Regions from separate parts of the Arthrobacter sp. yr096 genome, predicted to be linked through region 2. Evidence: predicted binding sites of a transcription regulator. Region 2 holds the regulator's gene; each other region holds the start of a gene.

Region 1 (9,717 bases), on a different contig from region 2:
GTCTACTTCGCCGTGTTCGAACGGATTTCCGCGATCCCCCTGCTGGAACATATCACCATGCTTCCGCGGGACACCCACTGGGAATCGTTGGCCAGGGCTGCACTGCGGGATGACATGTATCTGGTGTTGGCCGACATGACCAAGGCAGTGGTCCGGCACACCCCCCGGTCATCCGCCTCGGCCAGCGATCCCGTGGAACGGATCATGGATTGGGAGCACGGAAACATCGAACAATTGGCGCGCATCCAGGAGACCATCCAAGAGGCCATCAAGCCAGGTCCGGTGGATATTGCCGCGCTTTCGGTGGCCGTGAAACTGCTCCGCGCCATGGTTCGACGATGAGACCCAGATCACTCACCTGCCAGTCATCTTACAAATATTGGGTCCGCACCGATTATGATTGATGGGTCGCCCTCGCATGCGGCACGTAATAGGAGGCCCCCAATGACCCCTGCAATGACTGCAGAACGCGAAATTCGCCTGTCCTTTTCCAAGGCAGACGAGATCCACGACGGACTCGACCGCGCCGTGGATGCCCTGATCGAAAACGCAGCAGCCGACGCTGCCTGCGGAATTCTGGTGACGCGCCACGAGCCCGGCACCTACACCGTGGCCCTGGACGAATCCGTTCCCTTCGGTCAGACCCACGAAGTCCTCGCTGCCTGATACCCCCAACGTATTTCCTGGCAGCGACGCCAAAAACCGGGGCCCGTCCCCTTCCGCATCTACTACCCGCGGAAGGGGACGAGCCCCGGTTTCTGTTAATAAGTACCTCTGCGGAGCTGCCGCCTACGCCCGGCGGAGAGTCACGCCGTCGGACTTCATGAACAGTTCCTTGCCCTCCTCGGTGACGCCCGGCCCCGAGTGCTCAAGCCACACTACGTTTCCGCTGCTGGAGATTTCCTCCACCCGACCGGCTGCGATGACGTGGGCGTACTTGACCACTTCCACCGTCTCGCCAACCTTCAGCGTCTTCCAATCGGAAACCGTAGCCGAGTGAGCGTTTCGCCTGGACAGGACTGCTCCGCGTGCCTTCATTGAACTTCTACCCCTTTGTGGATGTTCTCTGTTGTGTATTGAGTTGTTGAACGGTTGACCGTCAAGCCCACGACACCATTGGCGTGGACGTGACGTACACCATAAGTTCTACTACATTTGCCACGCCCCGGAGATTGCGTTGCGAACAAAGACCGGGGCGTGACAAATATGCCCATCAAATGAGCGTTTTATTCGACGTCAGGCCAAAATCCCGACGGCGGATTCGGCGGCCGCGCGGACCGCCCCGGAGCCAACCAAGCGGTCAGCCGCTTCCAGTTCCGGCGACAGGAACCTGTCGGCCCCCGGTCCCTGAACCACCTCGCGAAGCACCTCAAGCACGGCCGTTCCGGCCGGACCCGGGGTGAGTTCGCCGTCGGACATCTGGGTCCGCATGTCGATGGCGCGGGCGCTGGTGACAAGCTCGACGGCGAGCACGCGGCGGAGGTTCTCCACGGCCTTGCGCAGCTTCCGGGCAGCGTGCCAGCCCATGGAGACGTGGTCTTCCTGCATGGCGGAGCTCGGGATGGAGTCCACCGATGCCGGAACAGCCAAGCGCTTGTTGTCCGACACCAGTCCGGCCTGGGTGTACTGGGCAATCATCAGACCTGAGTCCACACCCGGATCTCCGGCGAGGAAGGCCGGAAGTCCGTGCGAACGGGCCGGGTCCAGCATGCGGTCCGTGCGGCGCTCGGCGATGGAGCTGAGGTCAGCGACGGCAATGGCCAGGAAGTCCAGGACGTAGGCCACGGGGGCGCCGTGGAAGTTGCCGTTGGAGGTGACACGGCCGTCCGGGAGGACCACCGGGTTGTCGATCGCTGCGGCGAGTTCGCGGGAAGCAACCAGCGCGGCGTGGTCCACGGTATCGCGGACAGCACCGGCTACCTGCGGGGCGCAACGCAGTGAGTAAGCGTCCTGCACCTTGGTGTCGTTGATCCGGTGCGATGCGACGATCGGCGAGTTGGACAGCACGCGGAGCATGTTGTCGGCGCTGGCGGCCTGGCCCGGGTGGGGACGCAGTGCTGCGTGAAGCTCGGGCAGGAACACCTGGTCGGTGCCCAGCAGCGCCTCGACGCTGAGCGCCGCGGTGACGTCCGCCGTCGCAAGCAACAAGCGGATGTCCGCAATGGCCATCAGCAGCATGCCGAGCATGCCCTCGGTGCCGTTGACGAGGGCCAGGCCCTCCTTCTCGGCGAGGGTGACCGGCTCGATGCCGTGCTGCGCAAGAAGCTCAGCAACCGGCGGCTTGCCAGCGGTTCCGTACAGTTCGCCGTCGGGACCGGTCGCTTCGCCTTCGCCCATGAGGACCAGGGCGCAGTGGGACAACGGCGCGAGGTCGCCAGAGCAACCGAGCGAACCGAACTCGCGGACCAACGGGGTGATGCCCGCGTTGAGGACGTCCACCATGGTCTGCAGGACCACGGGACGGACGCCCGTGCGGCCCGATGCCAGCGTCTTGGCGCGGAGGAACATGATGCCGCGGACCACTTCGCGCTCAACGGCCGGGCCCATGCCTGCAGCATGGCTGCGGATCAGCGACTTCTGCAGCTGCGTGCGGAGGTCGTTGGGGATGTGCCGGTTGGCCAGCGCGCCGAAGCCCGTGGAAATGCCGTAGGCGGGGACATCGCTGGTAGCCAGATCGTCAATGTGCGCACGGACCTTGGCAACGTTGTCCAGGGCGTCCTGGGAGATGGTCACCTTGGCGTCGTGGCGTGCGACGGCGACGACGTCTTCCGGGGTGACTCCGCTGGAGCCGAGGGTGACGGTGAGCTGTTCGTTGGATGTAATAGTCATTGTTCTTACTTTTCGTTCATGGGGATGCGGACGCCGCGTTCGTTGGCGACTTCGACGGCGCGGTCGTAGCCGGCGTCGACGTGGCGGATCACGCCCATGCCGGGATCGTTGGTCAACAGCCGTTCGAGCTTTTCCGCGGCGAGGTCGGTGCCGTCAGCGACGGAGACCTGCCCGGCGTGCAGGGACCGGCCAATACCCACACCGCCGCCGTGATGGATGGACACCCAGGTAGCACCCGAGGAGGTGTTGATCAGGGCGTTCAGCAACGGCCAGTCAGCAATCGCATCCGAACCATCCGCCATGGCCTCGGTCTCCCGGTACGGGGACGCGACCGAACCCGAATCCAGGTGGTCACGACCGATCACGATCGGGGCCTTGACCTTGCCCTCCTTCACGAGCTGGTTGAACAACAACCCAGCCTTGGCCCGTTCGCCGTACCCGAGCCAGCAAATACGCGCCGGCAAGCCCTCGAACTCCACCCGCTCCGCCGCGGCGTCGAGCCACTTGTGCAGGTGCTTGTTCTCCGGGAACAACTCCTTGATCGCTGCATCGGTCACGGCGATGTCTTCCGGATCCCCGGACAGGGCCACCCAACGGAACGGGCCCAGACCCTCACAGAACAGCGGACGGATATAGGCCGGAACGAAACCGGGGAACTCAAACGCCCGGGTGTACCCGCCCTTGCGGGCCTCGTCACGGATCGAGTTGCCGTAATCGAACACCTCAGCCCCGGCGTCCTGGAACTCCACCATCGCCTGAACGTGGCGGGCCATCGAGGCCTGGGCCTTCTTGGTGAACCCTTCCGGATCCGCCTCAGCCTCGGTATGCCACTCCGCCACCGTGATGCCTTCGGGCAGGTAGGACAGGGGATCATGCGCGGACGTCTGATCGGTGACCACATCAAAAGTGATCTCCCCAGCCTTGTGGCGGCGGAGCAGCTCCGGGAACACTTCGGCGGCGTTGCCCACATACCCCACGGACCAGCCCCGACGCTCATCCTTGGCCTTCTGGACCTTCGCGATCGCGGTATCCAGGTCCGTTTCGACCTCGTCCAGGTACCGCTTCCCCGCCCGGCGGCGCAGACGGGTCTCGTCCACGTCCACAATCAAGCACGCACCATCATTCAGGGTCACCGCCAGCGGCTGGGCCCCGCCCATGCCACCACACCCACCCGTCAACGTCAGCGTCCCCGCCAACGGGCCCTCGGCGGAACCCTCGGCAGCCGGTGCCGGGTGACGGCCCTCCGCAGCGAGTTTGTTCCCCACCGCGGCAAAGGTCTCGTACGTGCCCTGCAGGATGCCCTGGGTGCCGATGTAGATCCAGGACCCGGCCGTCATCTGGCCGTACATCATCAAACCCTCAGCCTCGAGCCGGCGGAACTCAGGCCACGTTGCCCAGTCCCCCACCAGATTCGAGTTGGCCAGCAGCACCCGGGGAGCCCACTCGTGAGTGCGGAACACACCCACCGGCTTGCCCGACTGAACCAAGAGCGTTTCGTCCTTCTCCATGGTTTCCAGAGTCCGGGTAATCGCATCAAAAGCAGCCCAGGAACGCACAGCACGGCCCGTGCCACCGTAAACCACCAGATCATCCGGACGCTCAGCGACCTCGGGATCCAGGTTGTTCATCAGCATGCGCAACGGCGCTTCGGTCTGCCACGACTTGGCAGTGAGTTCGGTACCCCGGGCGGCCTTGACCGGACGGGCACCAGTAGTGAAATCGGCGGGTGCCATGGTGACTCCTTCGTCTATGGGAAGTGTGTGGTGGAAAGATCTTCTGCTTCTACTAAAGCCCCTTTGCCGAGCGGCCGGAACGGCTTTTGGAAGGGTGCTGTCCGGGATTACAGACGCATGTCAGCCCGTCAGTGTCACCCGCCGGCCGCTGTGTTGTGGCAGCGCCGGCCGTTGTTTTCAAGCAGCGCCACCCCTCGCATTCAGGGGCCGATGAGCGCATGCTGGACCCATGGCAACGTACCGAGTCTCCACGCTCGTGGCGGCGCCGCCAGAGCGCGTCTTCGCAGTGTGGACGGACCTGGACCGGTTCCCGGAGTGGATCGGAGGGGTCACCCATGTGACCGACAGGGTGGGCTCCATGGACCAGGCCGGCAGTAGCTACACCGTGTGGTTCGGACGCATGGCAAGCCCTACCCGGATCCTTGAGGTGGAGAGGCCCCGGCACATCCGTACCCCGTTCGGCAACGCAATCCTGAAGGGCGAGTCAGACGTGACCTTTGTGCCCGAGGGCGATGCCACACGCATCCAGCAGGAGTTCGTGACCCGGGGATTCATTTCAGCGATCTTCGGGCGACTGTTCTCTCTCGGGTCCTACCGGGGCAGCTTCCAAGGGGAGCTCGAGACTTTCCGCAAACTGGTCGAGCACGAAACGCCAGGACCTGCCTAGCCTCCCGGAGGGATTAGCCTGCCGGCCGGCCGTGGATCCGCACCGATAGTTCGTCGGCCGCTTTCCGGATGCGCGCAGCGAGGACCGGCCATTGCTCAGTCGGCACTTTGTCCTCGAGGAACGTCACGGCGACTGCCGCCGTCGGCCACCCAACATGGTCCGTCACAGCGGCGGCGATTGAGCCGAATCCCGGCGTGATTTCGCCGTTTTCCGTGGCGTACCCACGCTGCCGCACTTGATCCAGGTGGGAGGACAAAGCGGAGTACTTCATGATGGGGAACTCCACCTCATGCCGGGACGTGAAGGCTGCGGCATTGGGATAGAGGGCACGGACCTGCGACTTTGGCAGGGCCGCCAGGATCGCGCGGCCGGAGGCAGTGAGGTGGCTGGGAAGGCGGACACCGACGTCGGTGACCAGGCTGGGGCGGTTCTTGGCACGTTCCTCCACGATGTAGAGCACGTCGCGGCCGTGAAGCACAGCGAGGTGCGCACTCTCACCGATCACGTCAACCAGGGACGCAAGCATCGGCCGGCCCAGACGCGAAAGTGGTTCCTGGCGGGAGTAGGCCGAACTGAGCTCAAAGGCGCTGATACCCAGCCCGTAGCGCTGTTCCTCATGCAGGTGCAGGACAAAGCCGTTGGCCTCCATCACCCCGAGCAAGTGATACACGCTGGAGCGCGGCAGGCCCAGCGCCGTGGCAATATTCGACGCCGCCATGGGACCCCGGCGCGAAGCCAGCAGCTTCAGGATGCGCAGCGTGTTTTCGGCGGCAGGGACCTTGGACGTGGCCTTGCCTTGTGCCAATGGCGTGGTTGTCATGGTTCCTCACTGCTCGCACCTCAAGGGAACCCCGAACCGGACCAGTCCGGTATCCCGTACTCAAGCGTGCACCGAACAGCCGGCTTGCGCCAGTCACCTGGCATTCATGGGTGTCCGGGATATCAGACATCCGAATCCAGTGCGGTGAAAGCCTAGCCCTTCGCCGGTGAACCCTTGCAGCGCAGCAGGAACGTGATGGCACCGGCAGCGGCCAGGACCAGCCCTGCGATCAGGGCAATGGTCCAACCGCTCAGCCCGGCAGAGGAGACAGCCAAGGGTGCGGCGGCTTCCTGGGACCCGGAGTCAACCGAAGGCGAATCCCCGTTGGCCGTGGCCGGCGGGACCGAGATGCTGGGCACCGCTACCGGCTCTGCAGCGGCGTCCTGCGTCGGCGCGGCTTCAGGAAGTCCGACGGCGGGAGCATTGTCCCGCGGCCACGGAACAACTATCGGAGCTACTCCCGTACCCGAGTGCTGCGAGACATCAACCTGGCTGGCTGCGGCCTGGCCCCCTGCAGCGGCCGTGGCAGCCTGGCGGGCCTCTTCCGCTTGGCGGGCGGCTTCAGCTTGGCGGGCGGCTTCGGCCTGGCGGGCCTGCTCCGCGGCGCGTGCCGCCTCCGCAGCTGCAGCAGCTTCAGCCGCCTGCGCAGCGTCAAGCTTGGCCTTGTCCGCCAGCCCCGTGAGTTCGGCGAGCATGGCGTCGATGGAAGCGACGTGGGCTGCTGTGGCGTTGTCCCGGTCGAGGGCGGCGAACTGGCCCGCTGTGGCAAATGCCTGCGCATCAGCCCGGCTGCCCTCCAAGGCCACATTGGCGGCTACCCGCAGTTCCAGGGCTGCGTCGTCCAGCCTCTGGTAGGCGAGGATGCGATTGTCGAGGTCCTGGGCACTTGCGAATCCGTACTCCAGGAAGGTGCGGACATCTGCGTGACTGGCGGATTTGGCAGCGTTGGAGGCGGCCTGGCGCACATGCGCTCCGCCCGTGGCGTGGATCTGGGCTACACGGATTCTGTCGTCAAGGATGGCGGGGCCGTCCAGCTCGAAGGCAGCATCGTGTCCGACGGCGACGAAGTCCTTGATCGCGGCGTCGCCACCCAGCAGCGCAGCCTCCGCGGCTTTCCGGACCTCAGGAGTACCCACCAATGCGAGATCCAGGGTGGCTTGACGGGCTTCCTTGATCAGAAGGTCAGGGTCGGCTCCGGGCGCCGTCAGGCTGGCGAGAAGACCCGGCACCTCCTTGGCTGCTTTTCCAAAAGCCTCCTGGAATGGCTTCTTGGCCGCCATACTGGCACCGTCGATGACAGCGCGCGGAACCGCCTGCGAACTCTGGAACTTCCAGTCGGCCATCAATCGCGCGGTGTCAGCTGCCCTCGCAGCTGATGCCGTGCTTTTGGCCTTCCCGACGGCGGCCATCGCGCGATCAGCAACCGCTGCTGTTCCGTTGGGATTAGCTGCGATATCGGCTTTGACCTGTTGGAGCAGCCCTGTCACTGTTGCGGTCTCATTGTGGTGGTCTGCTGCGACGAACTGCCCGTAGCGCAGGAAGTCAGCAACGATTTCAGCGTCGTCGGTTGCCAGCGATGCCTTGACAGCAGAAGAAACAGCAGGGATCCCGGAGGCGATGAGTCCATACGCCGCTTGCCGGTCCTGCCCCTCGGCGGCCTGCCGCCAGCCCTCAAGAACGAACTGCTCCACAGCTTCATTGCCGTTGTCGAGGCTCTCGGAAGCGGCGCGTTCTACATGAATGTTGCCGTATTCCTGGAAGAAAGTCGCAGCAACTTTGAGGTCGCCTTCCCACGTCTTGGCCCACCCTGTGGCAAGGAATGCATCGATGCTTGCCGGATCATTCGCTGCCAGGATGTTTTTCGCAGATGACCGTACGTGCGCGCTCCCCTGCTCCGTCAGCCGGGTGACCAGTTGCTTGCGGTCCGCTGCCAGCGGGACGTCTTGTCCGCCGTCGATAAATGCCTGCAGCACCTCCGGTCCACCCACCAACGCGGTTGCGGCAGCGGCACGGGTTGCCGGACCACCGGCCCTCCACAGCCCTAGAACACCTGCGGCATCGGCAGCCCGTTCCACGAATGGCACAGGAGCCTGCGAGGCGTTCGGGACCTCAAAATCGGGAATGTCGTAGGCCTGCGCAGGAGTGGCGAAGAGCAGAGAAGCCCCAGCAACAACGGCAACAAGAGCGGCAGCAACATGGCGCCGGGTAGCGCGGAATGCAGAGATCAAGGGTCCCCCAAGTCAGGATGCGGTGGCAGCGCCTATTTCACTGGGGGCGACGCCAAAGCGAGGGATGCCTGACCGGCTTGATGAGCTGTCCGCGGTCATCATATCCGAACGGAGACTATGACTTTTACCACCACCAGAACGGGCCTGAGCCCACTGTCTGCGATCAAAGACACCAATGCCCCGTGAGTCCGATCACAAGGGTCCTTAAAGTGATCTGCTGGATAGCGATCCCCTCCCAAAGACGAGAAGGTTTTACTATGCAACAAACCAAGCTGGCTACGGAGAGCTCTGTGCTCCAAGCCGCGGGTACGGCGCTCAGCCGAGGCCTCAACGTCCGCCACATCCGTTTCATGGCACTCGGATCTGCGATCGGCACTGGCCTTTTCTACGGCTCCGCATCCGCCATCCAGAAAGCCGGCCCCGCTGTCCTGCTGGCCTACATCATCGGCGGCGCAGCCGTATTCATGGTGATGCGTGCACTCGGTGAAATGGCTGTCCGACACCCGGTCTCGGGCTCCTTCGGCCAGTACGCAAGCAAATATTTGGGACCGTTCGCAGGCTTTGTGACGGGGTGGACCTACGTATTCGAAATGGCGATTGTGGCCATCGCGGACGTCACGGCCTTCAGTATCTATATGGGCTTCTGGTTCCCGCAGGTGGACAGATGGATCTGGGTGCTGGCGATCATCCTGTTCCTGGGTGCCATGAACCTGCTCAGTGTGAAGGTGTTCGGTGAGCTGGAGTTCTGGTTCTCGCTCATCAAGGTGGTGGCGATTATTGCCATGATCGTGGGCGGCGCGGCGATCGTGGTGTTTGGTTTCCAAACGGGCGACGGCGGTGGAGTGGCACCGGGACTGGGGAACCTTGTGAACCATGGCGGTTTGTTCCCGAACGGTTTCGAAGGGCTCCTGGCCGCGTTCGCCGTCGTGATGTTTGCTTTTGGCGGGATCGAAACCATCGGCATCACCGCGGGCGAAGCGGCCGATCCCAAGAAAGTCATCCCGCAGGCAGTCAACACTGTTCCGGTCCGCGTGCTGCTCTTCTATGTACTGACCCTGGGCGTGCTGATGAGCATCTTCCCGTGGAACGAGATTGGCAGCAGCGGCAGCCCGTTCGTCCAAATTTTCGATGGCTTGGGCATCCCCGCGGCTCCCCATATCCTCAACGCCGTGGTCATTACGGCCGCTCTCTCTGCGATCAACAGTGACATCTTCGGCGCTGGCCGCATCCTGTTCGGACTGGCCCAACAGGGACATGCGCCCAAGAGCTTCGGCAAGATTTCCCGTCATGGTGTTCCCTGGATGACCGTGGTGATGATGGGTTCCATCCTGCTGGTGGGCGTGGTTTTGAACGCCGTCATTCCGGAGGATGTCTTTGTGCTCATCGCCTCGATCGCTACGTTTGCCACCGTGTGGGTCTGGGTGATGATCCTGGCTTCGC
Region 2 (9,717 bases):
AAAGCCGCATACCGCAACCTCTTCATCAGCCAGCTGTAGCCACCTCTGCCCTGTGATGGGGCGCACGAAACCATGACGTAGGATGTCCCCATGCCCCTCTTTGACCTCCCCCTTGAGCAGCTCCGCAACTACACCTCCAGCGCTGTTGCGCCGGCCGACTTTGACTCGTTCTGGGACCGCACCATTACCGAGGCCAGGGCCTTGTCGCTGAACGCTGTTTTCGAGCCGGTGGACAATTATCTGTCAGTGATCGACACCTTCGACGTCACCTTTTCCGGCTTCGGGGGAGACCGCATCAAAGGCTGGCTGCACGTGCCGGCGCACCTTGAGGCCGGGCAGCAGCTCCCCGTAGTGGTGGAGTACATCGGCTATTCCGGTGGCCGTGGCCTGGTCAACCAGAACACCCGCTGGGCGCAGGCCGGCTACGCGCACTTCATCATGGATACCCGTGGGCAGGGCTATGGTGGCGTCTGTGGCGACACCCCGGATCCGCATCCCTCGGCTGGTGGCGTCAACTACGCCGGCCTCATGACCCGGGGCGCCGACCACCAGGACAACTACTATTTCCGCCGGGTCTACGTGGACGCCTTCCGCGCGGTGGAAGCGGCACAGAGCCATCCCGCCGTCGACCCTTCCACAGTGGTTCTCACCGGCGTGAGCCAGGGCGGCGGCATCACCGTTGCTGCAGCCGGGCTGACGGCCGGGAGGCTCGACGGCGTCATCGCCGCGCTGCCCGACGTCCCCTTCCTGCAGGACTTCCGGCGCGCCATCGACATCACCCCGCGTGGCCCCTACCCGGAGATCGCCGGATTCCTGGGGCGGCACCGTGAGAAATACGAGTCCATGCTGGCTGTACTGAACTACTTCGATGGTGTCCACCTGGGCCGCGCAGCAACTGTTCCGGCGCTGTTCTCGGCAGCCCAGATGGACGATATCTGCCCGCCGTCCACTGTGTTCGCCAGCTACAACAATTACGGTGTTGGCGGCGGTGCGCCGGAGAAGGACATCGAGGTGTACCGCTTCAACAACCACGAGGGCGGCCAGGAACACCACTGGATCAAGCAACTGCAGTTCCTGCGCAAACTGCTGTCATCTTGATGGACCGGATTTGCCCGCTGTGAAGAACCGCGGTTATGGTGTGGCTATGACTAAGCGTTGGTATGCGTATTTTTCGTTGGCTCTGGAGGGGCCCGCGTCTAACTGACACGCATCCAACTTTCCTTCAGAGCCAACAGGGCAGAGATTATTCTCTGCCCTTCGCCATATCCGGCGGGTTCTGAAAAGGGGCCCGCTCCGTATCCCGGACAGGACCCAGAAATGACCAGCATCGCCGCAGAACCCGCCGAATCTCTCAACTCCGCTCACACCACAGCAGCCGCGCAGCCCGCCACCTCCAACCTGCGGGTGGCCCGCTTCGAGCCGCTTCCGGCGCCCCAGGACCTCATCGCTGAGCTACCGCTGGACGCCCGGTCCGCCGCCGTCGTCGACCGCGGCCGCGATCAGGTCCGCGCCATCATGGACGGTGTGGACGATCGCCTGCTGGTGATCGTGGGGCCGTGCTCCATCCACGACCCCAAGGCCGGCCTTGAATACGCGCGCCGCTTGGTCAGCCAGGCCGAGAAGCACAAGGAAGACCTGCTGATCGTCATGCGGACTTACTTCGAGAAGCCCCGCACCACCGTGGGTTGGAAGGGCCTCATCAACGATCCCCACCTGGACGGCAGCCACGACATTGCCGCCGGCCTCCGCGCTGCCCGCGGTTTCCTGAAGCAGGTCACCGCGCTGGGGCTGCCTACTGCCACCGAATTCCTGGAGCCCATCAGCCCGCAGTACATGGCGGACCTCGTTTCCTGGGGCGCCATCGGTGCCCGCACCACCGAAAGCCAGATCCACCGCCAGCTCGCCTCCGGGCTTTCCATGCCCATCGGTTTCAAGAACGGCACCGACGGCGACCTTCAGGTGGCCATCGATGCTTGCGGCGCCTCTGCCGCTGAGCAGGCCTTCCTGGGAATCGACGACGACGGCCGGGCGGCTCTCGTTGCGACCTCCGGCAACCCGGACACACACGTCATTCTCCGTGGCGGACGCAAGGGTCCCAACTACTCCCAGGAGGACGTCGCCGCAGCCTCGGCCAAGCTCGCTGCCAAGGGGCTCAACCCGCGCCTGATCGTGGACGCCAGCCACGCCAACAGCGGCAAGAGCCACCACCGCCAGGCAGAGGTTGCGCTGGAAATCGGAGCACAGCTTGAGGCGGGGGAGACCTCACCGATTGCCGGCGTCATGCTGGAGAGCTTCCTGGTGGGCGGCGCGCAGAACCTGGACGTGGCAGCCCAGCTCGCGGGGACGCAGGAGCTCGTCTACGGCCAGAGCGTCACGGACGCCTGCATGGAATGGGACGTCACGGCCTCAGTGCTGGAACAGCTCGCCGCCTCGGCCCGGAAGCGCCGCGTGGCAACCGGGGAGTAGCATCCCACTTTCCGGAAATGCTTTCACATTGGCCCCATCAGCCTCTAGAGTATCTAGCACATGGTTGTTGGATGGCTCAGCATCGGCACACCGTTCTTCTGGGGGTGTCCTACTGTCTGAGAGCAAAGGAATATGGGAAATGTCCGCAGAGACTAACTTCTCGAACGCGCGGTTCATGACGGTGGCTGAAGTGGCCGACGTCTTGCGTGTTTCCAAAATGACCGTGTATCGCCTGGTCCACTCAGGGGAAATGCCCGCCGTCAGGTTCGGCCGTTCCTTCCGGGTTCCGGAAGAAGCCGTCGCCCAGTACCTCAAGGGTGCTGTTGTGGACGGGCAATCCGAGACTGCCTGAGAGTGCCGCGGCCCATCAGACGGACCGTGGTCACGGGGTGCCCCTTTGAAGCGGTACTCTGTTAAGGAACGTTTTACGTCAATGTAAGAATCTGTCAGTTGTACAGTCTGCTTCCGCGGATGTGTTCCAACAGACAGGAACTTCTAGTTTGTAAGGAACTTTCGTGGGTTCAGTTATTAAGAAGCGCCGCAAGCGTATGGCCAAGAAGAAGCACCGCAAGCTGCTTCGCAAGACCCGCCACCAGCGCCGCAATAAGAAGTAGAGATACTTCATCAAGCGTGAATGCCCGTTACCTTTCGAGGTGGCGGGCATTTTTGCATCCTTCCGACGCTCTCTCACCGTTCGTTGGGTTTTTGGTGATGCTCTCTCACCGTTCGCGTGCGAAACCCGACTCCACGGCAGGGTCAATCCAGCCGTTCCTTAGTGCCTTCTTGATTTTCAGTATTGCCTTAGTGAATCCGTCTGCCAGATCGTCCTTTCCGAAGATAAGAACTGTCCAGCCCGCCGCCGCGAAGGCTTTATCACGGCGCCGATCGCTGAAGAACTGTTCCTCCCCAAGGTGATGTTCGCCGTCGTACTGAATCGCCAAACGGCGCACGCGAAAGCCGAGGTCCGCGGACGGAGAGAAGGGGTCGTCAACTCGGAGCCGAATCTGGAGCTCGGGTGCGGCGAGGCCTGCGTCGAGCATGGCCCGGCGAAGCATCGTCTCCGGCGCCGAGTCCGCACCGACCCTCATGAGTTCAAGTGCTTCGCGTGCGCGGACCACGCCTTGCAGGTTCTTGTGCCGGTCCAGCATCTTCCGAAGTGCCTCCGGCGAAGTGAATGGCGTTTCGCGTCCTTCGAATTCTTGCCGCGGCATGCGAATAATCTGGTCGCCGACACAGACCAGCTCTTTTAACGGCAGCTGGCGTGCCAAGTCCAGCCAGGTCCTGGGGCGAGTGCTCATCCAGATGCCTTGCTTGAACTCGATTTCGGATTCGTCCACGAGCACTGTGTGTCCGATGATGCCTCGTCGCCGCGCTGACGGGAGGTTCCTCGGCTTGCTGAGGTGGAGTTCATTTGAGTCGGCCAGCCAAGGAGGCAGGAAAAGGCCATGTAATTTGGCGGCGGTCACGTGCGAGATCCATGCGCCAGGACTCGCAGCTGAGAGGGATCGCGCAGCTTCCGCCAAGTCAAAATCCCAGCTGGCAGGGCGGTAGATTCCTTGGCTGACACTTTCGATTGAGACTTGATTCCTGAGTTGCGCGTGCTCGAAACCAGCGGCCTTGGCCTCGTCGATCGTGAAGGGAGCAGAAGCCAGCACGGCAGGAAGGGGCGACGGTTTTTGCATATGGGCATTGTTGCCCAGGACGGCCCTCGCGTGCAGAAGTTATCCACAGGCCCGCAGCCTATGGCCTTCGGTGAGAGAGGGTTGGCCGGGAGGGGGTGTTTGGTGAGAGAGGGTTGGCCGGAACAGGGCGTTTGGTGAGAGAGGGTTGGCCGGAACAGGGCGTTTGGTGAGAGAGGGTCAGTAGCGGGGGCCGCGGAATCGTGAGAAGCCGCGCCACAATCCGTAGATCGCACCGCCCACGGTGGCAGCCTTGAGGCCGAGCGTTGCTGCACGGCGGCCGGACCGGAAGTCGTACACGGGCCAGTTGTTCTCGCGCGCGTGTTTGCGGAGCTTTGCGTCCGGGTTGATCACCACGGGGTGTCCCACCATGGTGAGCAAGGGAATGTCATTGGCGGAATCGCTGTAGGCCCAGCAGTGATCCAGGTCCAGGCCTTCCCGATCGGCCACGAGTTGGACTGCCACCGCCTTGGCGGGTCCGTGCAGGATGTCACCCACGAGTTTCCCGGTGTACATGCCATCCTCCACCTCGCCCACGGTGCCCAGTGCGCCGGTCAAGCCCAAGCGGGTGGAGATGACGGTGGCAACCTCGATGGGGGTTGCTGTCACCAGCCACACCTTGCGTCCCACTCTGAGGTGTTGTTCGGCGAGTGCCTTGGTTCCGGGCCAGATCCGGGACTCGATCATTTCGTCATAGACCTCTTCACCCAAGGCCTTGATGTCGTCAACAGTGATCCCGGCAGCAAGGGTGAGGGCGGAGTCGCGTACTGCGTGGACGTCCTCCATGTTCTCTCCGCGCATCACGAACTTGAACTGCTTCCAGGCGAACCCAGCGGCCTGCGGCAAAGTGAAGGCCTTGCGTTCGTACATCTTTCGCGCCACGTGGAAGAGGCTGGCACCCTTCATCAACGTGTTGTCGACGTCGAAGAAAGCAGCCTCGCCAGTGTGCTTCTGCGCTTGGGCAGATGCGGCAACTGCGGCGTTCTTCTCCTCGGGCATGCCTTGAGTCTAGTCAATTGCCGGTGCCCCGCGCTGAGGGCGCACTCTGTGCGTCATCCTGTGGGATGTGGGGGAGCACGGGGCCGGTTACCGTTATCCCATGGCTATTCCCGACGTCGTTCTCCTCACCAAAGCTGACTGCCACCTCTGCACCGAGGCGCGTGCCGCCGTCGAGCGTGTCACGAAAAGCCTGGGTGTGCAGTGGACAGAGCAAAGGATCGACGACGATCCGCAACTGCAGGAGCGGTTCGCCGAGGAGATTCCCGTGGTGCTGGTGAACGGTATCCAACGGGATTTTTGGAAGATCGACGAGGAACGGTTGACCCGCACCCTGAAGAAAGTCCTGGCAGGCTGAGGGTGGGGTTACCCGTAAGTAATGGCTTTTGTTGAGTCCGGCCGGGGGTCATAGAGTGGAACAACAAAGCGACGCAATGGAGAATACCGTGACTGCGCTGGAACCGTCCCCGGAAGCGACAACCGAGGACAATGAACCTGCCGCCAAGCAGATCCCGCCCGCGGCTGTGGCCCGGATGACCCTCTATTTGCGCGCGCTCAACTCTCTCTTGGCCGAAGGCGTGGAACGGGTTTCTTCCGAAGCGCTGGCTGAGGCATCGGGCGTTAGCTCGTCCACACTCCGCAAGGACCTTTCCTACGTTGGTTCCTACGGGACGCGCGGGGTGGGCTATGAGGTCCAATACCTTAGCCGGCATATCGCGGCCGCGCTGGGCCTGACGCACGACTGGAAAGTTGCGATTGTAGGTGCCGGTAACCTCGGAAAAGCCCTGGCGCGCTATGGCGGTTTCGAATCCAGGGGCTTTGACGTTGTCGCCATTTTTGACGCCGACCCCATGGTGATCGGCAACGAGGTGGGGTGGCTGCGCGTCAGCGACTCCGCGGAGTTGGAGCGCGTCCTGGAGCGCACGCATACGAACATGGTGGTGCTCGCCCTGCCGGCCACCGTAGCCCAAGCGGTATGTGACCGGGTGATCGCAGCTGGTATCCGGAGCATTCTGAGCTTCGCCCCTGTGCTGTTGCAGGTCCCGCCGCATGTGAACCTTCGCAAGGTTGATATGGCCACGGAGCTTCAGATTTTGGCTTACCACGCACAACGGGCGCAGACTCCGGGTCAGGCCATTTAGCCTTCGCCGGGGTCCACGCCCGCATGTGATTCTTCTTATTGCGTGTTTAGCGACCGTAGGGGTTCTGGTACGGGTTGCCGAACGGCTGTGGCTTCCGGAAGTACGGAGCGGATGCCGGCAAGTACAGCAAGACGATTGCGGCAACGCCCAGCAAGATCACCACGAGCTGCATAATGCCGTACGTGGCACCGAACTGGAACAAGCCGGTGAGGCCCAGGACAGAGATCGCTGCGAAGACCGTTCCCAGGATCCTGGCCCAGTTCTTACCTTTGCGGACGGGGAAAGCAACCAGGGCGTAAAGGCCCAAGGAAACAATTGCACCCACCACGGCACCCACTGCAATGGCGCCCCGCATGCCGTCCATGGACCCGGCAGGAAACTCGGTGCCCTGCTGGGCGGCTTGCTGATTCATGGCGTTGATAAAGGCGTCGGCGCCGGTGGTGGCCAACAGCAGCGAGCTGATGGCAGAAAGGATGCCGGCGGCAACGATCATCCAGAAGGCATAGTTCACCATCTGGGGAACGGCCGTAGGACCAGTGGGGCCGGGCTGCTGGCTCGGCCAATTGGTGCTCTGGCCATACTGGGGTGCAGCCTGCTGGCCGTATTGCGGTGCGGCGGGAGCCTGCTGGCCAAACTGGGGTGCAGCCTGCTGGCCGTATTGCGGTGCCGCGGGAGCCTGCTGGCCATACTGCGGTGCCGCGGGCTGGCCGTATTGCGGTGCAGGAGGCTGGGGCGCCGAGGGCTGGGTGCCCGGCTGCTCGGGCTGGTTGGAGTCGCCCGGGTTTGATGGCGGGTAGGGAGGGTTGCTCATGGCATTCCTTTGCTTGTTCGACTGCTGGTGCGGCCGCCGGGATCAGCAAAATGACCCTGCCCCCAGCGTGGTTCTGCATCCACCGTACCTCCCGGGTCTGACACTGTAGACGATCACACGCAGGTATTTCGGGCTCACAGCAAAAATCATCATGTTGGCTTACGCCTTCATGATGAAGGCCGCGGGAATCCGTAAGGGATTCACCGCGGCCTTTGCCTTCAAATCCGTCGTTCACCGAACGACGGCGGCAGTAGCGTCAGCGCTAGGCCTGACCCTTTACTGCCTTGAACCACAGCTGCGAATTGGGCAGCCACATCAGGACTACGGCGACAGCGCTGACAAGGAAACCAAACCAGTTGCCGCCCAGTCCCATGCCGGATCCGCCACCGTTGGCTGCGCCAAAGATGGCCAGCAGCAGGGAAACGGCGGCCACGATGGTGAGCGCCAGGCGGGCCCACTCCTTGCCTTCCTTCATTTTCATGGCCAGGACCACTTGCGCTGCGGCCACGGCCAGGGCGAGGAGGAGCAGTACCAGGGCGATTGCAGCAAAAGCCGGGGCGAAGGCGAACGCAGCAATGACTGCGAAGAATCCAATGAGCCCGAACAACAGGCCCAGGAGTCCGGAGATCACCCAGATGAAGTAGGAAACCTTCAGCTCCGTTGGCAGGCCCTGGGTCTTGAACATCCCCGAGAAACCGCCTTGCGGCATGACGTCGTTGAAGTTCCGGGGTCCGTCGGTGGGCATTTCGAAGTGGAATCCGGGTTGGCCCGGTCCCGGCTGGCCGGGGGCTGGCTGCCCCGTACCGGGCGGCGGCGGTGCGGGCTGCGAATACTGGCCCTGTTGCGACGGCGGCTGGTAACCCTGGGGCGGCTGGTAACCCTGCGGTGGTTGGTAGCCCGCAGGAGGAACATTGCCTGGCTGCGGAGGCTGGGAGCCGGGCTGCTGTGGCTGTGGTGTTTCGTCTGGGGTACTCATGGCATCACTTTAGACCGCAGGTTGAAGGATGCATAGGAAATTCGGAGCCAACTCGCAGCTAAATACAGGCTGTTTGCCGAACAATTGCGGGGTGACTTCCCTGAATACGAAACGGCGCCCCCACAGCGTGAACTGTGCGGGCGCCGCTCGGCACTCCAGGAGTGGCTATGGCTACGCGGCGGCCGGTGCGATGAACGCGAGCTCGAGGTTGATGACTACCTTGTCGCTGACCAGGACGCCACCGGCTTCGAGGACAGCGTTCCACGTGAGGCCAAAGTCCTTGCGGCTGATGGTGGTTTCGCCGGAGACGCCGGCGCGGGTGTTGCCGAAGGGATCCACTGCAACACCGTTGAATTCGGTCTCGATGGCAACTTCCTTGGTCACGCCCTTGATTGTGAGATCACCCACGAGGTCGAAGCTGTTTCCGTTGGCCTTGACGTGGCGGGAGACGAAAGTGATTTCGGGGAACTTCTCCACGTCGAAGAAGTCTTCGCCCTTGACGTGGCCATCGCGGTTGACGTCGCCGGAGTCGAAGCTGGCGGTCTGGATGGTGGCGCTCACCTTGGAGTCCGTGAGGGTTTCGCCAACCTCGAGGGTGGCCGAAGCGTCCTTGAACTGGCCGCGAACCTTGCTGATGCCTGCGTGGCGGACGGTGAAGCCAATCTCGCTGTGGGAAGCGTCGAGGGTCCAGGTGCCGGTGGTGACGGTAGCGGGAAGGGTCATCATGGTGTTGCTCCTATGTCTGGTGGAAGGTACTGCGTGCTTGCACGGTTGAAGCGATTGCTTGAAGCGTCAACCGAGCTTCGTGTCTAGTATAAACATGCATATGCATCTTTTATTCCAACTCCATGGAACATTTCTGGAAAACTTTGAGTTCTACTAGCGGTAGAAGATTTCGGATCGCCCCGCTTCTTTGAGAAACTGGTAAACATGCCCCAAGCAACTGTCCATCTGCTTCGCCATGGCGAGGTCCACAATCCCGACGGCGTCCTGTACGGTCGCCTGCCGGAATTCCACCTCTCCGAACGCGGCCGGGAGATGGCCCGCATGCTGGCTGATCACTTCGCAGCCCGCGCCAGCCAAGGCGCCAAGATCGTGCACCTGGTCGCCTCGCCGCTCACCCGTGCCCAGGAAACAGCCATGCCTACGGCAGAGGCCCTCAATCTCGAGATCCACACCGAGCCGCGGATCATCGAAGCCGAGAACCACTTCCAGGGTCTCCACCCCACCAAGAGCGAGTTCCTCAAGCCCAAGCACTGGTTCTACTTCCGGAATCCCCTGCGACCCTCCTGGGGTGAGCCTTACAAGGAGCAGGCAGCCCGCGTGCTGGCCGCTGTAGAGGATGCCCGCGTCAAGGCAATCGAGTTGGGCGGGGACGGTGCTGAAGCCATCCTGGTCAGCCACCAGTTGCCCATTTGGTCCACCCGCCTGACCGCGGAGGGACGGCGTTTGGCGCACGACCCGCGCAAGCGCGAATGCACGCTGACGTCCCTGACTTCCCTGACGCTCGACGACGACGGCAAGATCGTGCGCGTCGAATACACCGAGCCCGCTGCCGTGCTTCTTCCCGGCGCGGCGAGCACCCCGGGAGCGTAGAAGCATGGACAACAATCTTTCGCGCCGTGGCATGCTCACCGCAGGTGGCGT
Region 3 (9,717 bases), on a different contig from region 2:
AGAAGCCCGCCAACCTGCTGTTCGCTCCGGCCTTCACCAAGGCGATCGCCGAGGCCCTTCCGGCATGGCGCCGCGTTGTGGCTACGGCTGTTCAGCTGGGTATCCCGGTACCGGTGTTCTCGTCCTCCCTGGCGTACTACGACGGCCTCCGCCGCAAGCGTGTTGCCGCTGCCCTCATCCAGGGCCAGCGCGACCTCTTCGGCGCACACACCTACGGTCGCGTAGACACTGAAGGCACATTCCACACCCTGTGGGGCGAAGACAAGTCCGAGATCTCGGCCGTCGACACCCACTAGCAGCATTACGCTCAAGGCCGGTGCTTCCCAGTTACTCTGGGAAGAACCGGCCTTTGCCGTATACAGGTGACGGTGCTCCCGCTCCAGTAAGGAACAACTGCCATGACGTCACGCATTGCCCTTGTGACGGGGGCGTCCACGGGAATCGGTTTCGAAACTGCCATCGCCCTCAGTGCCGCGGGTTTCACCGTGTACGCCGGCGCACGACGGGTTCAGAAGATGGAACCCCTGAAATCCCATGGCATCACAGTGCTGTCCCTGGACGTCACTGTGGAAGAGTCCATGGCATCCGCCGTCGCCTTCATCGAGGCAGCCCATGGCCGCATTGACGTCCTGGTGAACAACGCCGGTTACGGCTCCTATGGTTCCCTGGAAGAGGTGCCCATCGCGGAAGGCAGGCGCCAGTTCGAGGTCAATGTGATCGGCATGGCCCGGATGACCCAACTGGTCATCCCCGCCATGCGTCAGGCGGGTGCGGGCCGCATCATCAATATCTCGTCCATCGGCGGCAAAATGTACGAGCCCCTGGGGGCTTGGTATCACGGAACCAAGTTTGCCGTGGAGGGCATGAGCGATTCGCTGCGGCTCGAACTGAAACCACACGGGGTGGACGTCGTGATTGTCGAACCTGCAGGGACGGATACCGAATGGGGGACAGTCGCAGGCCAAGGATTACTGGAGGCATCCGCGGAAGGGCCCTACAGGGAGCAGGCACACGTGATGGCAGCCGCCCTGGCATCGACGTCGGGTCAAATACTTTCCACACCGGCGCGAGTGGTGGCAGCAACAATTGTCCGTGCAGCAACGGCCAAACGCCCCAGGACCCGCTACCCGGTGGGCAGGGGAGCCTGGAGCGTCCTGGCGCTTCGCAGGGTGCTCCCGGACCGGCTGTTTGACGCGGTGCTCTGGAGCGCCTATCAGCGGTTTACGGGTTAGATCCGGTACTCGATGTAATACTCGGCCGGATCTACGGCGGGCTTTCTCTCCGACTTCGCGTCGCGGTGGCGCCACGTTGCGGGAATTCCCGTGATGATCGACTCCGGTGGCGCATCCTTTACCACCACGGCATTGGCGCCAACGGCACTATCCGCACCGATGGTGATGGGACCCAGGACCTTGGCGCCGGCGCCGATGGTGACGCGGTCGCCAATGGTGGGGTGCCGCTTGACCTTGGCCAGAGAACGTCCACCGAGTGTCACGCCGTGATAGATCATCACGTCCTCGCCGATCTCGGATGTCTCGCCGATCACGACGCCCATGCCGTGGTCGATGAAGAACCGTCGGCCAATGGTAGCGCCTGGATGGATTTCAATGCCGGTCAGGAACCTGGCCAGTTGGGAGATCAGGCGCGCAGGAAAACGGAGTGCCGGATTCTGCCACAACCGATGCGTCAGCCGATGAGCCCAAATGGCGTGCAGTCCGGAGTAGGCGAAAAAGTTCTCAAAAGAGCCTCGAGCCGCCGGGTCGTGTGACCGGGCGGCATCGAGGTCTTCCTTAAGCCTTGCGAAGAAGCTCACAAAGACCTTTCTACAGGAAATGAAGGCGTGCGGACCAAGTGCTAGCCGCGGATGTCGTCGAACAACACAGTGGAGATGTAGCGCTCTCCAAAGTCGCAGACGACTGCAACGATCAGCTTGCCTGCGTTCTCAGGACGCTTGGCCAGCTCAAGGGCACCCCAGACGATTGCGCCGGAGGAGATGCCGCCGAGGATGCCTTCGCGGGCACCGAGATCACGGGCAACGCGAACTGAATCTTCCAGCGTGGCGTCCAGGACTTCGTCGTAGACGTTGGTGTCCAGGATTTCGGGGACAAAGTTGGCACCGATTCCCTGGATCTTGTGGGGGCCGGGAGCTCCACCGTTGAGGATCGCGGAGTCCTTGGGCTCGATGGCCACAATCTGGACGCCAGGCTTGCGTTCCTTAAGTACCTGGCCAACACCGGTGATGGTGCCGCCGGTGCCTACGCCGGCAACAAAGATGTCCACTTCGCCGTCGGTGTCTTCCCAGACTTCCTCGGCCGTGGTGGCGCGGTGAATGGCAGGGTTGGCCTCATTGGCGAACTGCTGGGCCCAGATGGAGTTCTCGGTGTTGGCAACGATTTCCTGTGCCTTCTCCACTGCTCCGCGCATGCCCTCGGAACCGGGGGTCAGGACAATCTCCGCCCCGTAGGCCCGCAGCATGACGCGGCGCTCGGTGGACATTGTCTCAGGCATGGTCAGGATGACCTTATAACCGCGTGCTGCACCGACCAGTGCCAAGGCGATTCCAGTGTTGCCGGAGGTGCCTTCAACGATCGTTCCACCGGGCTTCAAGGCGCCGGACTTCTCGGCAGCATCAATAATGGCCACCCCGATGCGGTCCTTGACGCTGTTGGCCGGGTTGTAGAACTCGAGCTTTACCGCAACGGTCGCGTCGAGGCCTTCGGTAAGCCGGTTCAAACGGACCAGCGGAGTGCGACCGACCAGCTGCGTGACGTCGTCGTAGATCCTTGCCATGAAAGTTACGCCTATCTCTGAAGAGGGAATGCTGAGGTCAGCCTAGCCAGCCGGGACGAAACACCGCTAAGCAGTAAGCCATGCAGAGTAATATTTCCTGGCCTTGGCCAGCTTGGGGTTAATGATCACTTGGCAATACCCCTGGTACGGGAATTTGGCGTAGTAATTCTGGTGGACTTCCTCAGCCTCATGGAACTCCGGAAGGCGGCTGACCTCGGTCACAATGGGGTCGGACCAGAGTGCTTGGGCGCGCTCGATGGCTTCCTCAAACAGCACCTTTTCCTCGGTGGTGGTGTAGAACATGGACGACCGGTATTGGGTTCCGACGTCGTAGCCCTGGCGGTTCAACGTGGTGGGATCGTGAAGGGCGAAGAACATGTCAAGAATGACTTCCTCCGGGACCATGGATTCGTCGAAGGTCACTGCCACGACTTCCGCATGGCCGGTGGTTCCTGAGCAGACCTCGTAGTAGTCGGGATTGCGGACGTGGCCGCCGGTGTAGCCGGAGACCACCGAGCTGACACCGCGGGTCTTTTGGTAAACGGCGTCCAGGCACCAGAAGCAGCCACCGCCAAGTACGAATGTTTTCATGTTCTCTTCAATGGATCGCAGGGCTTGATGATTCCCGCTTCACCTTACGGGAGAATTACGGCACCCGGCAGGTATGGCAGGCGCCGAAACCGCCCGATCCAGCCCAGTAGGGAAGAATAAGAGTATGGAAGCAGTAAACACTGACATTTCTGATGCGGATTCCGTCGAAGATGACGAAACAGAAAACGACGAAACAGTTGAAGCCAGTGGGGATCCCACGCTCGGTCAGGTGTTGCTGGCTGTGGAAGAGCTCTGGCCGGAGTCCTTGGCTGAAGACTGGGACGAAGTAGGCCTGGTGGTCGGTCGCCCCAATGTCCCCGTCACCAAAGTCCTTTTTGCTGTAGATCCCACCTTGGCCGTCATTGACGAGGCCGTTGAATGGGGAGCGGATCTGCTGATTACACACCACCCCTTGCTTCTTAAAAGTGTGAATTCAGTGGCCGCCACATCAGCGAAGGGCCTGGCCGTCCACCGGTTGATCGAGTCCGGTACCGGGCTGTTGACCGTCCACACCAACGGGGACTCAGCCGTTGGTGGGGTCTCGGACGTGCTGGCCGATGCCTTCGGATTGGAAAATGTGGCTCCATTGACAACTGCTGCCAACGGCTTGCCGGAAGAAGGTATTGGCAGGGTTGGCGACCTTCCGGAGCTCATCACCCTGGGAGATTTCGCTGCCCGCGTCTTCGAAATGCTGCCTGCAGTTGCCGGTGGCGTCCGGGTGGCCGGCGACAAGGACGGGCTGGTGCGGCGAATTGCCGTCTGCGGCGGGGCAGGCGACAGCCTTTTTGACGCTGTTCGAGCCAGCCACGCAGACGTCTACGTTACTGCGGACATGCGCCACCACCCGGCCTCGGAAGCGCGGGAAAGTGCCATCAACGGGCGCCCGTATCTCATCGACGTTTCCCACTTCGCGAGTGAGTGGCTGTGGTTGCCCGCAGCCGCTGAAGCGCTGGGCAACGTCCTTGCTGACCAGGGCTACGACGTCGAGATCCGCGTCAGCAGCACCAACAGCGATCCCTGGGACTTCATACTCACTCCCGGCGGGGACTAGAGTCTAGAAGGACATGGACCGCCTCGACACATAGAGGCGGTCCGGCCGTGACTGATACCCGGTTCCGGCAGCGACAAGCGGAGGTAAGCGTGGCGAAAGCAGCACCGGCAGAACAATTGAAATTGCTTGAACTGCAGGGACTGGATGCCAAGCTGAAGTCGCTGGCCGGCCGCCGGCGGGTCCTGGAAACAGATCCCCGCATCACTGACCTGACTGACGCCCTGAGCGTGGCGAACGGCGAACTGGGTGCGGCGAAAGTCGCGGTACACGACGCAGAGGCTGAATTGCGCCGCGCAGAGGCCGACGTCGAGCAGGTGGCTACCCGCATCGAACGCGACGAGACCAGGCTCAACAGCGGCACCGGCCTGTCCAAGGACCTGGTTGCGCTGCAGAACGACATCGCCTCGCTCAACAAGCGCCGCTCCGACCTCGAGGACGTCGAGCTGGAGATTCTGGAGCGTCTGGATACGCTCCGCGAGCGGCAGGCCGCCCAGCAGGCGATCGTGGACGACATCCAGGGTTCCTTCGGCAGTATCCGAGCTGAACTCGATGAAGCCATTGCGGAAATTGCGGCCGAAGAAACGGTGGTTCGGGGCCAGCGGGCGTCGTTTGCCGAGACGCTCGAGGCTGCAGTGCTGGCCGTCTACGAAAAGACGATCGCCAAGCGCGGAGTCGGTGCTGCCAGGCTGTTCCATGGCAAGTCCGAAGGCTCGGGCATGATGCTCAGCCCCGGTGACCTTGCGGAGGTCAAGGCTGCTGCCGACGACGACATTGTCTTTTGCCCGGATTCAGGCGTGATCCTGGTCCGTTCGGCAGAGTGGAACTGAGCCAGGCCACGTGAGGTTGGCCCGGACCTGCTTGGCTGGGCCTAGCTGGACAGAATGATGTTGAGGGCGTGTGGCTTGCGGGCTGTGCCCTCAACCAGCTCTGTGGTCCAGACTTCGCGCGCAGCCTTCAGGAGTTGATCCGGGGTTGCCGGCGCTTTGCCACGCCTTGTCAATAGATGCCGCGCCAACTCGCCTCTGGTGTGCTTGGCGAAATGGCTCACCACTGTGCGCTTTCCATTTGCTTCGTTGAAAACGTTGACATTGACGGTCTGGACGGCCGGGGGAGTCCAAGCGGCGGCGTAGGTGCTCGATCGGCAATCCACCAGAAGCTCGCCCTCAGCGCGATTGGCGAGGGCCGCGTTAAGGTTCGGCTTCCAATACGAGGCGAGGCGTCCGACGTCGGGAAGTGCGGTTCCCATGGACAGGCGATAGGCCGGTACGTGGTCGCCAAAACCAATGGCGCCCCACAGGGCGGAGACCACCAGGATGGACTCGGTCGCCTTGCGGCGCTGCGTTGCCGTCATGCTGTTGTAGCCCAGGGCGTCGTAGAGAACTCCCGAATAGACCTGGTGGGCCGGCGCGGCCGGCTCTGCGTGCAGCCGCGTGTTACGTTCGACGTCGTCCCGCAGGGAGGCGCCGACGCCCAGCAGTGCGAGAGCGTCCTCGTGCGCGCTCACCGTTCCCAAAGACTCCAACACTTTCGCCCTGAAGGGGTTCAGTTCAGGAAAGCTCAGTGACTCCCAGTTGACGGCGGAACCTTTGGCGGCGGGGGTCTTGCCTTCGGAAGGCGGAAGCAGAATCAGCACCAGTCGATATTACCGGGGACTTTGAGCGCTCCCAACGCCGGTAGACTGGACGGCGGATGGGTCGACCAGGCGGCCGCGCGCCACGAAAGTGACTCGAGGAACGTCCGGGCTCCGCAGGGCAGGGTGGTGGGTAACGCCCACTCGGGGTAACCCGCAGGCCAGTGCCACAGAGAACAGACCGCCTGCGCTTAGTGGTGTTTGCATCACCATGCAGCAGGTAAGGGTGAAACGGTGGTGTAAGAGACCACCAGCTCCCTGGGTGACCGGGGAGGCTAGGTAAACCCCACCCGGAGCAAGGCCAGACAGGACACGTTTGAGGGCTGCCCGCCCGAGTGTCCGGGTAGGCTGCTGGAGGGCGTCGGCAACGGCGTTCGTAGATGGATGGCCGCTACTCCTTTGCCGGTAACGGCACAGGATGACAGAACCCGGCGTATCGGTCGACCCATCCATTTATGACTGCCGGGATTACCTGCGTGTGAGTGATTTCACGCCCATCGGATGCCTATGCCCCTTCCTTCCGCCCTAGAATGGTTACTGAACGTAGATGTTCTGCCGCCGGGACTGCGTTCGCAGCCGGCGGATTTTCTTTGCTCTCGTTCAAGGCGCTGTGGGTGGACCGAAGCCCGCCGGCGCATGTGCCGCAGGATTACTCCGGGCGGCCGCTGCCATCTACATACGAGGACGTATGTGGTTGACCCAAGGAAGGTAGTTCTGTGAGCCAGACGTCAGATTCTTGTCTTGATAAGTGGATGGGCCGGGAGGCTCTCGCCGAGGCCATGATTCCGGTGATCGGCCGGTTGTACCGGGAAAACAATGTGGTCACCAGCATCCATGGCCGGAGCCTGATCAATAAGTCCACCATGAACATCCTCAAGGCGCACCGCTTCGCGCGCCGGATGAGCAACACCGAGCTTCTGCTCGAAGAAACCGCTCCTTTGCTGAACGCGCTCTCCAAGCTGGAACTCGGCGCCGCCGCGATTGATATTGCGCGTTTGACCGAGAAGTTCCGGGCCGAAGGCAACGGCGCCTCCCTGGATGAGTACCTGCGCGCCGAGCTCGCCGGGATCGTGGGCAAGCGGGGCGCTGATGACCGCACCAGCACCGACGTCGTGCTGTATGGTTTTGGCCGTATCGGCCGTCTTCTGGCGCGCATCCTGATTGAGAAGGCCGGCGGCGGCCACGGGCTGCGGCTTCGCGCGATTGTGGTCCGCAAGGGCGCTGACAATGACCTCGTCAAGCGCGCGAGCTTGCTGCGCCGTGACTCTGTGCACGGCTCCTTTGAGGGAACCATCCGGGTGGATGAGGAGGCCAACACCATCACCGCCAACGGCGTACAGATCCAGGTCATTTACTCGGACAACCCTGCCACGGTGGATTACACCGCTTATGGCATCAAGGACGCGTTGGTAGTGGACAACACCGGCCGCTGGCGCGACGCCGAGGGCCTGGCCCAGCACCTGCAGAGCAAGGGCGCAGCACGGGTGCTGCTCACCGCTCCGGGCAAGGGCGAGCTGAAGAACATTGTGCATGGCATCAACCACGGGGATATCTCCGATGAGGACACGATCGTCACTGCGGCGTCCTGCACCACGAACGCCATCACGCCGGTGCTCAAGGCCATCAATGACAAGTTCGGCATCATCCACGGCCACGTGGAAACGGTGCACTCGTTCACCAATGACCAGAACCTGATCGATAACTTCCACAAGGGTGATCGCCGCGGACGTTCGGCGGCGCTGAACATGGTCATCACGGAGACCGGTGCCGCCAAGGCTGTGGCCAAGGCACTGCCCGAGCTGCAGGGCAAACTGACCGGTAACGCGATCCGTGTTCCTACCCCGGATGTTTCCATGGCCATCCTCAACCTGAACCTTGAGAACGGCACCACCCGGGACGAGGTCAATGACTACCTGCGCGAGATGTCCCTGCACTCGGAGCTGCGCAAGCAGATCGATTACATCGACTCGCCCGATGTTGTTTCCACGGACTTCGTTGGCTCACGCCGGGCAGGCATCGTGGACGGCCTCGCCACCATCTCCAACGACAAAAACCTCGTACTCTACGTCTGGTACGACAACGAGTTCGGCTACTCCTGCCAGGTTGTCCGCGTCATGGAAGAAATGGCCGGCGTAAACCCGCCATCATTCCCGGCACGCGACGTCGTGGCACCCATCGCTGTGCTGGAAACGGCTGACGCCTAAGCACTCCGAAGTATTCGACGGTTTCCCGGCTGAGTCACTGGCATCAGCCGGGAAACCTGACCAAAATGGGTTCATGGAAAATGAATCGACTCTGGAGCACGAAACCACCTTGGAACATGCGCTGGATGTTGCCCGGGCAAATCACAAACAAGCCCAGAAACTCCTGGACCAAGCGGTAGCGGGCAACGCTGCTGGTGACGTCACTGACCAGCGGGTTGAGCAACTGCGGGGACTCCTTGCGGTGGCAGCGGAGGATCTGCAACGGGTCATGCGGGAGCAGTAACCAACTAGGCGCTCCTCCGCGGCAGTGTGACTTCTCCTACACACTGTGGATACCGGCTCATACTGTCGGGGCCTTGTTCTACGCTCGTAGGACATTGTCTGCCCCACTGGATGGAGTCTCTTGAGTATCACCTGGTCAGCCTACAAACGCGCCCGCCGCCGGTCCCGTCAGGCCTGGGCCATCATTGCTCTGGTGGCCGCCACCGTCGTAGCGGGGCTGGCCTGGTACTTCACCACAGGCCAATTCAACGCCGCGGATCCTTGGGTAGCCGGGCCAAGCGAAGCTCCGGTCTTCAACCAGGGCTGGATGAAGCCCCTTCGCGGAGCCGCGCCCGTCGCTGCCGAAAATGCCAGCGAGGCTCTGGAACGGATCCCCGTCAAGGGTCGTGCCGCCAAAACTGATTACGACAGGGCCGCCTTCGGGCAAGCGTGGGCGGACGCTGACCGCAATGGCTGCGACACCCGCAACGACATCCTCCGGCGGGACCTTGCGGCAGTAGTGTTTACCGAAGGCTCCTCCTGCAAGGTTGCCGGTGGCACTTTTCACGAACCCTACACCGGCGCGGAAGTAACGTTCCAGAGGGGCCAGGACACCAGTTCGGCAGTTCAAATCGACCATGTGGTGGCTCTTGCGGACGCTTGGCAAAAAGGTGCTCAGCAACTCACGGCCCAACAGCGTCAAACATTCGCCAATGATCCGCTGAACCTGATCGCTGCTGATGGTCCTGCGAACGTCAAGAAGGGCGCTGGTGACGCAGCGACCTGGCTGCCGGGTAACAAGAATTTCCGATGTCACTACGTGGCACGCCAAATCTCGGTGAAGGCAGCGTACAAGCTGTGGGTGACACAAGCCGAAAAGGACGCCATGAAAGGTGTTCTCGCCTCCTGTCCAGGACAGCAGACTATTTACAACGCGAGGTGACCGTGCCCCAGTTGCCAGGTTCCGCCGTCGTCGATCCTCTCCAGGACGACGCGCTGAAGTGACGTATCGCGGGGGAGCTTGTCCAGATCATCCAGCCCCCTTTGGCGGAACGTAAAGTACACGGCATCAGTAGGAGCATCAGTACAGCGATCCAGGGTGAAGCGGCGGGAGAAAGAAGCGATGTTGCTGGCCGGCAGGCGCTCTGCAAGGTAGGGATCAAGCATCCACGAGTCGCACGTGGCCACGG

Evidence for each region. The regulator Rex, encoded in region 2, represses fermentation and respiration genes when NADH is low (regulators of the CRP and FNR family bind a similar motif). The targets are predictions, from matches to a motif close to CTTGTGAANNNNTTCACAAG.
Region 1: BMY91_RS15945 (ALF repeat-containing protein) is a predicted target of Rex. The motif match lies at 8,457-8,476, and genes of this name have one in related genera.
Region 3: BMY91_RS20390 (glyceraldehyde-3-phosphate dehydrogenase) is a predicted target of Rex. The motif match lies at 6,538-6,557, and genes of this name have one in related genera.

What each region holds. Positions count from the first base shown of each region.
Region 1 covers NZ_FNYI01000006.1:65,029-74,745, forward strand. The annotation lists gene BMY91_RS15910 (NAD-glutamate dehydrogenase) at 1-342, shown strand, start outside; gene BMY91_RS15915 (hypothetical protein) at 445-666, shown strand; gene BMY91_RS15920 (hypothetical protein) at 790-1,038, opposite strand; gene hutH (histidine ammonia-lyase) at 1,237-2,829, opposite strand; gene BMY91_RS15930 (urocanate hydratase) at 2,835-4,562, opposite strand; gene BMY91_RS15935 (SRPBCC family protein) at 4,792-5,229, shown strand; gene BMY91_RS15940 (IclR family transcriptional regulator) at 5,243-6,049, opposite strand; gene BMY91_RS15945 (ALF repeat-containing protein) at 6,202-8,277, opposite strand; gene BMY91_RS15950 (amino acid permease) at 8,535-9,717, shown strand, end outside.
Region 2 covers NZ_FNYI01000001.1:105,777-115,493, forward strand. The annotation lists gene BMY91_RS00455 (DUF1961 family protein) at 1-39, shown strand, start outside; gene BMY91_RS00460 (acetylxylan esterase) at 91-1,098, shown strand; gene BMY91_RS00465 (3-deoxy-7-phosphoheptulonate synthase) at 1,318-2,466, shown strand; gene BMY91_RS00470 (helix-turn-helix domain-containing protein) at 2,606-2,818, shown strand; gene BMY91_RS00475 (30S ribosomal protein bS22) at 2,982-3,080, shown strand; gene BMY91_RS00480 (DUF559 domain-containing protein) at 3,186-4,148, opposite strand; gene BMY91_RS00485 (HAD family hydrolase) at 4,326-5,144, opposite strand; gene BMY91_RS00490 (glutaredoxin family protein) at 5,245-5,499, shown strand; gene BMY91_RS00495 (redox-sensing transcriptional repressor Rex) at 5,576-6,283, shown strand; gene BMY91_RS00500 (hypothetical protein) at 6,330-7,094, opposite strand; gene BMY91_RS23030 (hypothetical protein) at 7,357-8,070, opposite strand; gene BMY91_RS00515 (YceI family protein) at 8,242-8,793, opposite strand; gene BMY91_RS00520 (histidine phosphatase family protein) at 9,001-9,666, shown strand; gene BMY91_RS00525 (TlpA family protein disulfide reductase) at 9,671-9,717, shown strand, end outside.
Region 3 covers NZ_FNYI01000010.1:94,975-104,691, reverse strand. The annotation lists gene gndA (NADP-dependent phosphogluconate dehydrogenase) at 1-296, shown strand, start outside; gene BMY91_RS20430 (oxidoreductase) at 399-1,232, shown strand; gene epsC (serine O-acetyltransferase EpsC) at 1,229-1,813, opposite strand; gene cysK (cysteine synthase A) at 1,855-2,790, opposite strand; gene msrA (peptide-methionine (S)-S-oxide reductase MsrA) at 2,857-3,381, opposite strand; gene BMY91_RS20410 (Nif3-like dinuclear metal center hexameric protein) at 3,506-4,432, shown strand; gene BMY91_RS20405 (zinc ribbon domain-containing protein) at 4,522-5,259, shown strand; gene BMY91_RS20400 (YaaA family protein) at 5,301-6,065, opposite strand; RNA gene rnpB (RNase P RNA component class A) at 6,123-6,514, shown strand; gene BMY91_RS20390 (glyceraldehyde-3-phosphate dehydrogenase) at 6,779-8,266, shown strand; gene BMY91_RS20385 (hypothetical protein) at 8,340-8,549, shown strand; gene BMY91_RS20380 (HNH endonuclease family protein) at 8,670-9,470, shown strand; gene BMY91_RS20375 (acyltransferase domain-containing protein) at 9,455-9,717, opposite strand, start outside.